One region of the Flavonifractor sp. HCP28S3_F3 genome, then DNA from elsewhere that is predicted to be linked to it. Evidence: riboswitches for the same ligand, from Rfam matches in the RefSeq annotation. Region 1 holds a riboswitch; the other holds the start of a gene.
The links. A riboswitch is a leader RNA that binds a small molecule or an ion and turns the genes downstream of it on or off. The one in region 1 is predicted to bind cobalamin.
Positions count from the first base shown of each region.

Region 2: another riboswitch for cobalamin. It lies ahead of ACTNB1_RS02725 (hypothetical protein); the one in region 1 lies ahead of ACTNB1_RS09415 (homing endonuclease associated repeat-containing protein).

Region 1 covers NZ_JBQHUF010000009.1:48,791-52,276, forward strand. Annotated here, with positions in the region: gene ACTNB1_RS09410 (S-layer homology domain-containing protein) at 1-1,283, opposite strand, end outside; cobalamin riboswitch at 1,393-1,617, opposite strand; gene ACTNB1_RS09415 (homing endonuclease associated repeat-containing protein) at 1,620-2,198, opposite strand; cobalamin riboswitch at 2,393-2,528, opposite strand; gene ACTNB1_RS09420 (S-layer homology domain-containing protein) at 2,733-3,486, opposite strand, start outside.
Region 2 covers NZ_JBQHUF010000002.1:14,046-17,531, reverse strand. Annotated here, with positions in the region: gene ACTNB1_RS02730 (NADH-dependent [FeFe] hydrogenase, group A6) at 1-1,053, shown strand, start outside; cobalamin riboswitch at 1,168-1,353, shown strand; gene ACTNB1_RS02725 (hypothetical protein) at 1,478-1,765, shown strand; gene ACTNB1_RS02720 (glycogen synthase) at 1,844-3,310, opposite strand.

The sequences.
Region 1 (3,486 bases):
TCGTAAGTACCCACATAGTCCACAATGTCGTTTTTCAGTTTATAGTAGCCGGCGCCGCCTTTTGTCGAAAGCTCCGCCAGCTCCTCGGCTGTGGAAATCATCGTCCACTCCTGGCCCTCCGGCAGCTCCGTCACCGCAGCCGGATCTGCGATCTCAACCAGAGCGTCGACAGCGTTTTTCAGGGAAGCAGTCTGCTCGGCCAGCTTTTCCGCAGTAGCGGCTGGATTCTGTAAAAGGTTTTTGGCAGGCTTGAGGGCTGCCTGTACGGCAGACCAGCTGGCATCGGTATACCGGCCCTTTTCACTGGGCACTTTTGCGATCTCGTCCTGAAGGGCCACACGTTCCGCCGCCGTTGCCGTGGTGCGGTCGGGAACTAAGCCGTCAATTGCCGCCTGCAAATCCTTCCTTGCCCCATCAATGGCGGCCTGGGTGGCGTCTGCATTGTCCAGAACGGCTTTTGCCTTGTCACGGGCAGCCACAAAGGCCTCCCAACTCTCAGATGTATAAGTAACATCTTCTTCGTCAGGAACGGCATTTGTATTGTCCTTTACCCTGTCGTACAGCTCCTGAAGTGCCGTGCGATCCGCCGCAGGTTTCTCTGAAGCAATCGGCTTGGGCACGCCGCCCTCGTCCATAGCCCAGTACAGCAGCCCGGCCTCGTGGACAGCGTTCAGCTGCGCCATGGCATACGGATATTCGTCAGCATTGATTTTCTTGTTGTTCGTATCGGTAAAGTCGCCATTGTATACAGCGTCATAGAGGGTATAATAGCAGTTTTCAATGACAGGCAGACCGGTCGCCTCACCAACAAAGCCGGAGTCGGCGTTATCCGTTGTAGAGAGGCAGTTTTTAATGGTGCCGCCAGCCATGGTGCCAACAAACCCGGCAAAGCACCACGCGGTATAATCATATCCGGCCCCAGACCAGCAGTTATTCACTGTTCCGCCTGTCTGTGTGCGGGCCAGCGCACCTACGGTATCGTCCTCGCCTGCTACTTCACCGTCCAGGCAGAGGTTCTGTACGGTGCCGCTCAGGGTGTTAAACAGCGGCTGGCCGGCCACAGTAATGGTGTAGCCATTACCGTCCAGGGTTCCGGAAAAGTCAATGGCTGTCCATCCGCTCAGTTCAATATCCGCTGTCAGGACATAGCTGCCGTCAGTCATTCCGGCCAGGTCCTCCTGGCTGGACACCTCTGTTACGCCCTCCGCCGCCAGTACACCGCTGGGCAGCAATCCCAGTACCATGACAAACACCAGCAGCAGGCTCAATACTCGTTTCTTCATATTTGCTCCGTCTCTCCTTTTGAGTGTCGCTCTGCCAGGGCATAAAAAATGCCGTGACAGATCCCAATGATCGCCACAGCCGTGTTCCCATGGTCGGGTCGCATTTCGACGACCCTTTGCATTCCTTGTAGGTCTTCTGACTTGCGCTTCCGGAGAAATTCCCCACAACGCCGGATCTGCCTTCCCAGGTCTCCCCAGTGACTGACTTTCGTCAACGATCCGGTGTCTCGGCGCTTACAGCGGCGGTTACCGTTCGGGACTTGCACCCGATTCCCTTGTTCATCCCTCCCTCTGCTTCCGCCGAGACAGGGCCACAACAAATGCTCTATTTACTTGTCAGTTATCCATCTTCGCCTCCTGCCATTTCTCAAAATGCTCCGCGGCGGCAATTACGTTCTCCCACGAACGGAATCGCTCACAGAGGATCTTCGCCTGCGGTACATCACGTTTGCGCGGCGGGTATCCAAGGCGGCATCTGCGGCGGGTCACATCCTCCAGAGCACCGCAGATCTCCGGCTCCTCCGCCAGCATCTGTGACCAATCCGGCATAATCAAATCCGGTGTTGGCAATCGCCGCATCCCGGCTGCCCGCAGTGCGCCTGGCCAGGTACCAAACCGCGCTTTCAGGTAGATGCGATACAGAGAAAAGACCTCATCCTGTGTGGGCGCACGTCCCAGGCGTGACGCCGCATCGTGCAGAACAGCCAGCAAATCCTCGTCGGAATAACTGGCATAGACCGCCCTGCCAAGCCCACTGGACAGCGTAAGAGATGTATAAGGGTGCTTTTCGCCGTTGTCTGCGTACTCTGGTGGAGCTTGCTGTGCCCATTTCTGTATCAAATTGCGATATTGTTCTGCCTCTTGCGGCGTAAGCCTGGCTGGGCGAGCCTGTCTTCGCTTGCTGACGGTCTTCACCCCCTTCCGGTTTCGGGATCTGCTGCCGGTTCAGAAAACAAAAAGCCGGCAGACAATGGTGTCTGCCGGCAAAAAGCAGATATCCATTGCCGATCCCTGCAAATCGAGCGTTTGCACATCAAAAATGTACAAAAACCCTGGCCATCCCCATACATGGGCATGGCTGCAAAAATCGGCAATGGATACCACCTTGATCAATTACCATGGAACAGGCTGACAATCCTGGCTTATGGCCGGAGCCAAATACAGTAGAGGTAAGACTGCGCCGGATTCTCACCGGCTTGTCAGTTGGCATATGTCAAGCATATGACCTGTTCACGAAAATATTCTATCCGCTTTTTATGACGTTGTCAAGGGAATCCGAAGACAAGGATACCTATGGCAGCCCTTGTCTTCAACTGCCGACTTTTGCCGGGCTGGTTCTTTGGGTCAAACTTGCTGTTTCCTCAGGATCGGACTTCCGGGATCCACAGCTGGGGATGCTGTGGATCCCGGAGATCCTTGAGAGGGAAGTATGCTTCAACGAGGAGGCAGTTACTTTGCCAGTTCCTCGCCAAAACGCATCAGAATCATGGCCACTTCGGCCCGAGTAGCGGTGCCTTGCGGCACAATAGTGGTTGCGGTACGCCCGGTGATCAGCCCCTCCGCGTATGCCCAGCGCAGAGCCTCAACTGCCCAGTCGCTGGCGTTCCCGGCGTCAGTGAATGCCGAGAGATCACCAGCTGCGGCTGTATCATGCTTCATAAACTTGGCGTAACGGTAAAGCATAACGACCAGCTGCTCCCTGGTGATACTGTCAGTGCCACCGAACAGACCATTTCCGTAACCTGTGACGATGCCGTTCCCATTGGCCCAGGCTACGGCGTTAGTATACCAGGTATCCGGCGCCACATCGGTGAAGGCCGGGGCTTTACCGTCTCCGGCGGGCGAGCCCGCCAGGCGGTACAGCACGGCAGCCAGCATGGCGCGGCTCATCTCCGCGTCAGGGGAGAAGGTTGTTGTACTGGTGCCGTTGAACAGGCCGTTTTTATAGACGTACTGAACCGCCTCAAAATACCAGGCATCCTTATCCACATCCGTGAAAGGCAGACCGGCATCCAGAGCCGCGAAAGCCGCCTCAGCCTCTGTCAGTACGTTGTAGTTGCGAACCAGCTTCTTCTGGGTGTCGGTCAAGGCATCATATGCTTTCCGGGCCGCTTTGATCTTATCGCCGCTGTCCTTGGTAACAGTTCCGATGGCGTTGATGAGTTTTTCCACCGCCTGGGCCGCTTTCTGGTTATCGTCATAG
Region 2 (3,486 bases), on a different contig from region 1:
GGCACCCGCTGCACCGGCAAGATCGCCGCCGCCCTCCACGCCCTGGGCTTTGACCACGTATTCGATACCGACTTTGCCGCCGACCTGACCATCCTGGAGGAGGGCACCGAACTGCTCCAGCGGCTGAAGTCTGCCCTCACCGGCGGGGATGCGGTGCTGCCTATGCTCACCTCCTGCTCCCCCGGCTGGATCAAGCACATCGAGCACGCCTTCCCCAATGAGCTGGACCACCTGTCCACCTGCAAGTCCCCCCACACCATGATGGGGGCCCTGGTGAAGTCCTTCTACGCGGAAAAGGTGGGCATCGACCCGGCTGACATCTACATGATCTCCGTCATGCCCTGCACCGCCAAGAAGTACGAGATCCAGCGTCCGGAGATGGAGGTGGTGGGCCGCCGGGACGTGGACGCGGTGCTCACCACCCGGGAGCTGGCCCGGATGATTAAATCCGCCGGCATCGACTTTGTTAACCTGCCCGACGAGAAGTTTGACGATCCCCTGGGCCTGTGCTCCGGCGCTGCCGACATTTTCGGCGTCACCGGCGGCGTGATGGAGGCCGCCCTGCGCACCGTGTACGAGCTGACCACCGGTCGGGAGCTGCCCTTCGACGGCCTCCACGTGGCCCCCATTGTGGGCCTGGAGCTGGTAAAGGAGGCGGCAGTGACCTTTGAGAACGTGCTGCCCGAGTACTCCTTCCTGGAGGGCGTCACCGCCCGCATTGCGGTCACTTCCAGCCTGAAGGGGGCGGACATCCTCATGCGGGACGTAGCGGCAGGCACCTCCCCCTACCACTTTATCGAGGTCATGGGCTGTCCCGGCGGCTGTATTAACGGCGGTGGCCAGCCCCGGAACCGGGAGGAGGGCTACCGGGAGAAGCGGATGCGGGCCCTGTACAGCGAGGACGAGTCCAAGACCCTCCGTAAGAGCCACGAGAACCCCGATCTGCTGAAGCTGTATGAGGAGTACCTGGGCCAGCCCTGCGGTCACAGGTCCCATGAGCTGCTCCACACCACCTATACCCCCAGAGGACTGTATAACGAACTGGTCAAGTGACTGGAACAGAAGCGGGCGGACGCCAAGGCGCCCGCCCGCTTCCGGCATACATATGTGCTCGGTGCTCGTGGGCCTTGACAAGCACCAGTCCCATCCCTTAGAATGGATTTAAAGATAAAACAGCCCTCCAAGTGCCCAGTTCTGCTGGGTGAAAAGGGAATCGGGTGTAAATCCCGAGCGATCCGGTCACTGTAAACGGGGAGCGAGCCGCAGCACCGCCATTGTCCCGCCCACGGGACGAGAAGGCGCGGCAAGCGTGGAGCCGTGAGCCAGGAAACCTGCTTGGAACGGGCGGATGGGAATCTTCCGCAGAAAGAGGCCTGTCCAGCGTTGTCGCGCTTTGACAGCCTGGCAGTCCGCTTTCTCCGGAAAGCGGACTTTTTTATTGCCCCGGCGGGCATACGGACGAAAGGAGGAGCACACCATGCAAAAAAAGACACAGCGGCATCCCTTCCGCGACTGGGCAAAGCGGCCTCAGCCGAGAACTGCTCGCCCGTCTCAGCCGGTGCTTCCCCTAACGCCGGAGCAGCAGGCTCAGCTGGCGGTGCTGGAGGCTCTGCGCACCCGACTGGGACGCATGCCGCTGCGGGAGGAGCTGCCCCCCTATCTGCGCATGGGATTGGCCGCCTCCTTTGGCTCTCTGGGCAGCGCCTTCCGGCAGGCAGACCGTATTTCCCCATCCCGCTCGGTCACACCGGAAGCAAAGTCCTGAAGGCACGTTGATACAAAAAACCTGCCGCAGATGATCTGCGGCAGGTTTTTTACGTGTATTATGTCAGCGTTCAGCGTCTTACCACTGAGTCAGTTCCAGATACAGGTCCTTGTACTGTCTGGCCGACCGCTCCCAGGAGACGTCCTTCGCCATATCCCGCTGGACCACCTCGTCCCAGTGATAGCGGTTGTTGAAGTAGAGGGTCTTGGCCCGGTTGATGGCGCCCAGCAGCAGGCCCGCGTCATACCGGTCAAAGGTAAAGCCGTTGCCCTCGCCGTTGAACTCGTTGTAGGGCTCCACGGTGTCCTTCAGTCCGCCGGTCTCCCGGACAATGGGCAGGGTGCCGTAGTGCATGGCGTTGAGCTGGGTCAGTCCGCAGGGCTCAAAGCGGGAGGGCACCAGCAGGGCGTCAGCACCGGCGTAGATGCGGTGAGCTCTCCCCTCGTCATACTGAATGCAGGCGCTGAAGGTACCCTTGTAGGCTCCCTCGTAGCCCCGGAAGGCGTCCTCGTACTGCTTGTCACCGGTACCCAGAACCACCACCTGTGTGTTGCCGTCCAGCACCTGGGGAATGATGGCGTTGACCAGGTCCAGCCCCTTCTGATTGGTAAGACGGGAGATCAGGCCAATGACAAACTTACCAGTATCCTGCTCCAGGCCCAGTTCCTTCTGGAGAGCCAGCTTGTTGGCCATCTTGTGGTCCAGCACGTTGCCCAGGCCGTAGTTTTCCGCCAGGGCGGGATCGGTCTCCGGGTTCCACATGTCGTAGTCAATGCCGTTGACGATGCCCCGAAGCTTGCCGCTGTGATAGCGCAGGTGGTCCTCCAGCCGCTCGCCATATTCGCTGGTCTGGATCTCCCAGGCGTAGGTACCGCTGACGGTAGTGATGCGGTCGGCGTAGGCCAGGCCGCCCTTGAGCATGTTGGCCTCCACCCAGTCCTGCTTCAGAGCGCCCATGCCGAACGCCTCGTCAGGCAGGCCGGACCAGTACTGGATGGTGGGGATGTTGTACACACCCTGGAAGCGGAGGTTGTGGATGGTGATGACCGACTTGGCGCGGCCAACCGGGGAATCCTTGAACAGGGTGCGCAGATACACCGGCACCAGAGCGGCCTGCCAGTCGTGGCAGTGGACCACGTCGGGAATCCAGTTCATATAGTTCAGGGCAGCCAGAGCGGCCTTGCTAAAGAAGCAGTACTTGGGGATGTCGTCCACCAGATTGGTGTAGGGGTTGCCCCAGGAGAAGAACTCCTCATTGTCGATGAAGTCGTACACGACGCCGTCCCAGATGTACTCCATGATCCCCACGTAGTAATTGCGTCCGGTCTTGCCCAGGTCCATGTAGAACTCGCCCCGGTAGACCATTTTGTTCTGATACTCCTGAGGGATGCAGGCATAGCGGGGCAGAATCACCCGGACGTCACAGTTCAGCCGGGCCAGCTCCCGGGGCAGAGCGTACATTACATCCCCCAGGCCTCCCGTCTTGACAAAGGGATGACACTCCGAACCGATGAATGCCACGCTCCGGCGGGGCAGGTTGGGCACTTCCTGCACAGGTGCGGTCTCCACCACAGGGGCAGCCTTCTCCTCCACGGGAGCAGCCTCCACCACAGGAGTTGTCTTCTCCTCAACGGGAGCGGTCTTTTCCTCAACAGGGGCAGCTTTCTTCACAGCAGAGCTCTTCTTGGCAGCAGCCGTCTTCTTCGGGGCAGAAGCAGTTT